2 regions of the Streptomyces sp. NPDC050560 genome follow, and region 1 is predicted to be linked to the other one. Evidence: riboswitches for the same ligand, from Rfam matches in the RefSeq annotation. Region 1 holds a riboswitch; the other holds the start of a gene.
What was found. Region 1 has a riboswitch for fluoride ahead of eno (phosphopyruvate hydratase). Riboswitches for the same ligand answer to the same signal wherever they lie in the genome.
Positions count from the first base shown of each region.

Region 2: linked by a shared signal. The riboswitch ahead of ACIBIW_RS27060 (NUDIX hydrolase) and the one ahead of eno (phosphopyruvate hydratase) in region 1 are both predicted to bind fluoride.

Region 1 covers NZ_JBITGT010000009.1:200,636-203,836, reverse strand. Annotated here, with positions in the region: gene eno (phosphopyruvate hydratase) at 589-1,860, opposite strand; fluoride riboswitch at 2,023-2,089, opposite strand; gene ACIBIW_RS22170 (PP2C family protein-serine/threonine phosphatase) at 2,343-3,201, shown strand, end outside.
Region 2 covers NZ_JBITGT010000012.1:181,146-184,346, reverse strand. Annotated here, with positions in the region: gene ACIBIW_RS27070 (hypothetical protein) at 1-1,003, shown strand, start outside; gene ACIBIW_RS27065 (DUF6308 family protein) at 976-1,668, opposite strand; fluoride riboswitch at 1,818-1,881, shown strand; gene ACIBIW_RS27060 (NUDIX hydrolase) at 1,917-2,393, shown strand; gene ACIBIW_RS27055 (DUF2180 family protein) at 2,926-3,141, shown strand; gene ACIBIW_RS27050 (adenylosuccinate lyase family protein) at 3,180-3,201, opposite strand, start outside.

The DNA of each region.
Region 1 (3,201 bases):
TCCTAGCCGCGATACCGGTGCCGGTTCACGGCCGACATGTGCATGGGGCCGCCCTGTTGAGCCTCGTTATGAGGGTGGTTCCGGCGCTGATGAGGGTGGCTGCTGCTGCGATCTGGGCGGCGGTCATGAGGGGGGGCATCAGGAGGATGATCACGAGTACGACGGCTGCCGAGCCGGCACGCCGTGGCGGTGTGCCGGGGTGTATGGGATCGTGGAATTGGAGCGACACGCTGTGTCCTTCCTTCAGCCCCTTGTGCCGCCTGGTGTCCAGCCATCCGCGGCGCAAGGGGCTTTGTCGTAGGGCAAGTTCAGCTTTCGAAGAGCCATCGTGGACCCGAGTGCCGCACCAGGCAAACCCACGAACCCTGCCTTACGCCGAATGGTGGGGCCTCTCCCCGGGCACGTGGAAAACCACTCCTGGAACGGGACAGGGGCCGGGGGAACGGAACCCCCGGGGGCAGGAGCGTGGGCCCCTGATATGGGCCCCGACACGGCCGTCGGCGGCGCCCTTACTTCTTTTCGAGTGCGGCCGACAGTATTGAGGCCAACGGCCGGTAGGCCAGCGGCCGACCCGTCTGCCGCCATCGTTCAGCGGTCGGGAGCGGCGAAAGGGAGTTGGGGGTTCTGGTGCGCGAGTTCGAGGAGCCTGTTGTACTTGGCGACCCGTTCCCCGCGTGCGGGGGCGCCGGACTTGAGCTGGCCGCAGCCGGTTCCGGTGGCGAGGTCGGCGATGAAGGAGTCCTCCGTCTCGCCGGACCGGTGCGACACCATCTGGGTGTATCCGGCGTCGCGGCAGACCGCCATGGCCTCAAGCGCGGCGGTGACGGTGCCGATCTGGTTGACCTTGATCAGGGCGGAGTTGGCGACCCGGTGGGCGACGGCGCGTTCGATGATCGCGGGATTGGTGACGAAGATGTCGTCCCCCATGAGCTGGACCCGGTCGCCGAGGCGGGCGGTGAGGCGCGCCCAGCCGTCCCAGTCGTCCTCCGCGAGACCGTCCTCGATGCTCCATACGGGGAAGCGGTCGACGATCTCCTCGTAGCGGTCGATGAGTTGTTCCGACGTCAGTTCGTCGCCCGCCACGGTGTAGCGGCCCTCCGTGTGGAACTCGCTCGCGGCGGGGTCGAGGGCGAGGGCGACGCCCGTGGGGCCCGGGGTGTGGCCGGCCTCCTCGATGGCGTCGACCAGCAGGGTGAGGACGTCCTCGGGCCGGGAGAGCGACGGTGCGAAGCCGCCCTCGTCGCCGAGTCCCGTGGTGTGGCCCCCGGAGATGAGGCGGGCCTTGACGCGCGCGTAGATCTCGGCACCGGCCCGGATGGCCTCGGGGAGCCCCGGGGCGCCGAGCGGGGCGAGCATGAACTCCTGGAAGTCGAGGTCGCCCGCGGCGTGCACACCGCCGTTGACCACGTTGAAGTGCGGTACGGGGAGCCTGGGCGCGGTCCCGGCGATATCGGCGAGCGACCGCCACAGGGGTGTGCCCGCCGACGCCGCCTCCGCGCGGGCTGCGGCCAGGGAGACGCCGGTGACCGCGTTGGCCCCGAGGTGTGAGGTGGTGTCGGTGCCGTCGAGTTCGAGCAGGGCGGCGTCGACCTCGGCGGCCGAGGCGAAGCGGCGTCCGCGCAGCGCTTCGGCGATGTCGGTGTTGACCCTGGCGACGGCCCGCAGCACGCCCTGGCCCGCGTAGCGGCCCTGGTCGCCGTCGCGCAGTTCGACGGCCTCACGGCTGCCGGTGGAGGCTCCGGACGGCACACCCGCCCGGATACGGGCGCCGTCGGCTGTCGTCAGGGTGAGGGCGAGGGTGGGGCGGGCGCGGGAGTCCAGGATCTCGATGGCGTGCAGGTCCGCGATGTGTACCGGCATGGCTGTCCTCCAGAGGACGGGGGTGGCCCGCGCGGGGGAGGGGGTGAGGTGTGTCCTTCGCGAGGGAGGGGGCGCCGCGGCAAAGCCCCCGGCATCCCCGACCTTGCGCTCGTCGACATCGGTCGGCGGGTCCATCGTGGCCTCCTACGGACAGGTACGTATCTGTCGGTAGAGGCCATCAGCGGGGTCGCACCCGCGGTCAACGGCGAGCCTCATCGCCGTCCCACTTGAACCCCCGACTACCCCGCGACGCGCGTCCCATGCGCCCGGAGTGCTGCCTCCACCGGTGGACACCCACGGGCGAGGGGGCAGCGCCGCGGCCCGGGTGACGGCCTCAGGCGCGGCGCAATCCCGCACACGCCCCTCCGCAAAGGCGCCGCGAATGGGTGGATACCGCCATATATTTGTCCCGTGCGACGAGAACCCCGCGGACACCAGACGCCCGTATCCGATGCCACGGCCATGTCGCGGAGGGGTGCGAGGTGACCTCAGGACCGGCCGCGGACGACGGGACCGAGCTGGCGCGCGCCCACGACCGGCTGGCGCTCCTCTCCGACATCAGCGCCGCCCTCGCCAGCATCCTCGACGTCGACGAGACACTGCGCCGCCTGGCGCGACTCGTCGTACCGCACTTCGCCTCGTCCTGCGCGGTGGACCTGCTGGAGGGGGACCGGGTACGCCGCGTCACGGTCGCCCCCGCGCGCGACCCCCGGCGCAGGGAACCGGCCGCGTCGGCCCTCCCGGCCTGGTCGAACGACTCCGTGGAGCCGCTGGCGCGGGTCCTGCGCGGCGCCGGTCCCCTCGGCTCCGCCGGACACGGCCCCTCCGAAGGGCCCACCCTCGTGGTGCCCCTCCAGGCCCGCCGCGAGGTGCGGGGCGCGCTCACCCTGGTACGGGACCCTGACGGGCGCCCCTTCGACGAGCAGGACCGCTCGCTGGCGGCGGACATCGGCCACCGGGCGGGGCTCGCCGTGGAGAACGCCCACCTCTACGACCTCCAGCAGCACACCGCAGAGCAGTTCCAGCGCTCCCTGCTGCCGGAGCTGGGCGACGTACGCCATCTGCGCCTTGAGGCGCGCTACGTACCGGCGCGCACGGGGGTCGAGGTGGGCGGCGACTGGTACGACGCGTTCCGGCTGGTCGACGGGTCGACCGTGCTGGCGGTCGGCGACGTCGTGGGCCACGACCTGAAGGCGGCGGTGCGTATGGCGCAGATGAGGAACATGCTGCGCGCCCTCGCCTTCGACAGCGGTGACTCACCGGCGGGTGTGATGCGGCGCCTCGACGCGGTCATGCAGGGGCTCAGCTCGACGGAGCTGGTCACCGCGGTGATCGTTCGCG
Region 2 (3,201 bases), on a different contig from region 1:
GTCGGGCGACCGGCGAAGGCTCCTCACCAGGCGGCTGCGCGACGGCGTGCATGTGCGGGGCCTGATCCACCTCGCCGACGATGTGCTGCTGCACATCGGCCACCACTCGCGCCGGGGGACGTACGACGAGATCGTGTGGGCGGCCCCCTCGCATGCGCGCGCCGTCCATGGGCGGCACCTCTCGACGCTGCGGCGCTCGGCGAGCGGCGGCGCGGTCGGACTGGACCAGGACGGTGTGCTGGTCTTCGCCGACCCGGGCGCGGCACGGCTGCGGCTCGCGCCCCGGCCCCTCGTCGACGGTGACGGCCGCCCGTTCGACGGCACGGACACCCTGGCCGGCGCCTTCGCCACGCTCCCCGGCCGGGGGCTCGTCGCGGTCGTCGGCGGGGACAGGCTCGCCGTGGCCGACGAGGACGGGCGGCCGGTGGCCGGTGCCCGGTTGGAACGGGGCGCCGCCGAAGGGGAGTCGTATCCCGTGGTGGCCCTCCTCTCCCCCACGCGGGTCGCCGTCCGCCGCCGCATGGCGCCGCGCGCCTTCCCCCGCACCGAGATATGGGACCTCGACGGGCGCCCCCGGTGCGTCGAACGCCACGAGGGCCAGGCGCTGGAGAGATGGCCCTGGGACTTCTGGCGGCGGCACCCGCCCGTGCTCGACTTCGCGCTGAGCCTTGCCGGTGGCCCGGGCGGGGGCGGCACCGACGAGGACGCGCCTCCCCTGCTTGCGGCCCCCACGGACGCGCTCAGGCACCCGGTGGCGCTGTCCGCACACGGGGACCTGGCGGCGGCGACACCCCACGGTCCGGTCCACCAGGTCCTGGAACTCCACGGCCCCCATCTCGCGTCCGCCCGCGCCCTGTTGGAACGCCCGCTGCCACGGATGTCCCCGCCCGACCTCCACGAGGTACGGCAACTGCTGCGCAGCATCGGGGACCCGGAACTGCGGGCGGCCCTGGGCCTGTTGGAACGGTGCCTCACCTACCGCTTCGGCCGGGACGTCGCCTGATCCGGTCGGCCCTGGTACATCCAGGCGATGACGTCGAACACCCGCAGGACGCCGATGTCGTCGCCGATGCCCGACCGGTCGCGGAGACGGACCAACTGGTCGCGGAGGGCTCCGTTGTCCGCCCGCAGGGCAGCGGCCAGTGCGGCCCAGTACGAGTGGTCCACCCTCGGCCGTCCGAAGAGTCGCTTGATACGGATGTCGTAGACGGGGATGAGGTGGGGACGCTTGCGGGCCAGCAGTTTCCCGGCGACGATCGGGCCTCCGCCGTCGGGCTTCCCGGGGTACCGCCTGCCGTCGGCCAGCCGCTCCCACAGCTCCCAGGCGGGTCCGTCCTTCGCCACGAGCGCATCGCTCGCGGGATCTTCCAGACGGGCGTCACGCGGGATGAGTGACAGCAGGCGCGTCCAGTGTCCGCCGGGGTCCGTCAGGCAGTTGAGCGCTCCGTGCGGCTCCAGGCCCACGCTGAGCAGGGTGAGGGCGATCAGGTCGTCGGCGTCGAAGCGGTTCGCGACGTGCGCGGCGTCCCCGCCGCCACCCAGGCGCTCGAAGCACGCGCCCGAGTAGTAGAGGTCCCCCTTCGAGCGCTTTTCTGCGAAGTACTCGTGCAACAGGCACGCGGCCTTCTTGTCGTCCCAGTAAATCTCCGGGATTTTCAGCTCGATCATGCGAGAGACCCCCGATTCCCCAACCTGCCACTCTCACGAGTCGGGACGACAGGATACGGACCCGCGCCCCCTCGATCCCCCACGGCAGGGATTACCCCCGTTCCTTTCCGCGCATTGTTGCCCGTGCCTGCGCGGGAGAGCGAGAATGGGAGGGCGACGGTGATGAGGCCCGCCACAACCGCGGATTTCTCCGCTGACGGTCTCTGCGAAGTCCATAAGGCCGTGGGCCGGAATCGCAGAGGTGTCCCATGTCAGACCGCATCACTCACCGCGACCCCGCCGAGACCCGCTGCTCGGTGGCGGTCTTCCGGGACTCCTCGCTGTTGCTGCTGCAAAGCGAGGAGGACGGCCGGCCCGTGTGGAAACTTCCCGGCGGGCACGTCCGCACGGACGAAGGGCTGATCGCATGTGCGCGACGGGAGCTGCGCGAGGAGACCGGTCTTGAGGCCGGGGCGCTGCACTGCGCGCTCGTCCTCGACATCCACGACCGTCCGAACGGGCGCCACATCGTGGAGATCGTCCTCTACCCCACCGGCGGTGTGCCGGGCACCCCCCAGCCGCTGGAGCGCGCGCACCGGCCCCGGTTCGTCCCCATGGCGTCGCTCGACGGGCTGCCCCTGCGGCCGCCGATCCAGGGCCGGCTCCACGACCTGCGCCATGTGCACGAACGCGAGCTGAACGGGCAGGCCCCCTCCCCGGGAGCCGGTCTGTACTCCCTCCCCTGACCTGCCGGAACGCGGCACGCCGGGCCCGGAAGCCGGAGGCCGGGGGACGTCTGGCGCGCGGGGAAGGGCGCGCCGGGCCCCCCGCCGAAGGCCCGGGCCCGCCGCCTGCCACCCGCTCCCACCGGAGCGACACGAACCGCATCTCGCAGTACCCTGAGCACATCGGTGCCCCCGGGCGCCGAGCGGCGGTGGGGCCCGCCGTACCCGAACCGCGGCTCACCGGCCGCCAACGGTCCCTACTTGCGACGGCGCACCAGCACTGGTGCCAAGCGAGTAGGAGACGCCCATGCCCGACGGCACCGCCCACGGAGGCGTGAGAGACCGTCGTCAGGACCCGGCCCCGACGCCCCGTTCCACGTCGGTGCCCCGCGCCCCGTGACACTCCCGGCGGCCGCACCGCCACTCCCCCTCGTCGAACGGCGACGGACCCCGCCCGAGCACCCCGATCGAACCGCCCGCCCACGGGCTGATGGCTCCTCAGGACCGAAGCACCCCCGACAGCACCCACCCCCCGACGCGGTAAAGGCGGATCATGAACTGCTACGAGTGCCAGACCCTCGCCACCCCCACGTCCACCCCCGCGGTGGCGAGCTGCAACATTTGCAGCATCGGCCTCTGCCAGACGCACGCCGAGGCCGTGTCCCAGATCCTCCACCACAACAACGGAACGGGCCTGGCCACCCAGCCGCACGCGGCGCGCCGCATCCTCTGCAACATTTGCGCCACCGCGGAGCACAGCCGCGGATAGAGACGGACGACCGATGCCGGGGACGCGACCCGTTCGCGTCAGCTCAGGAACGGGTCCGCC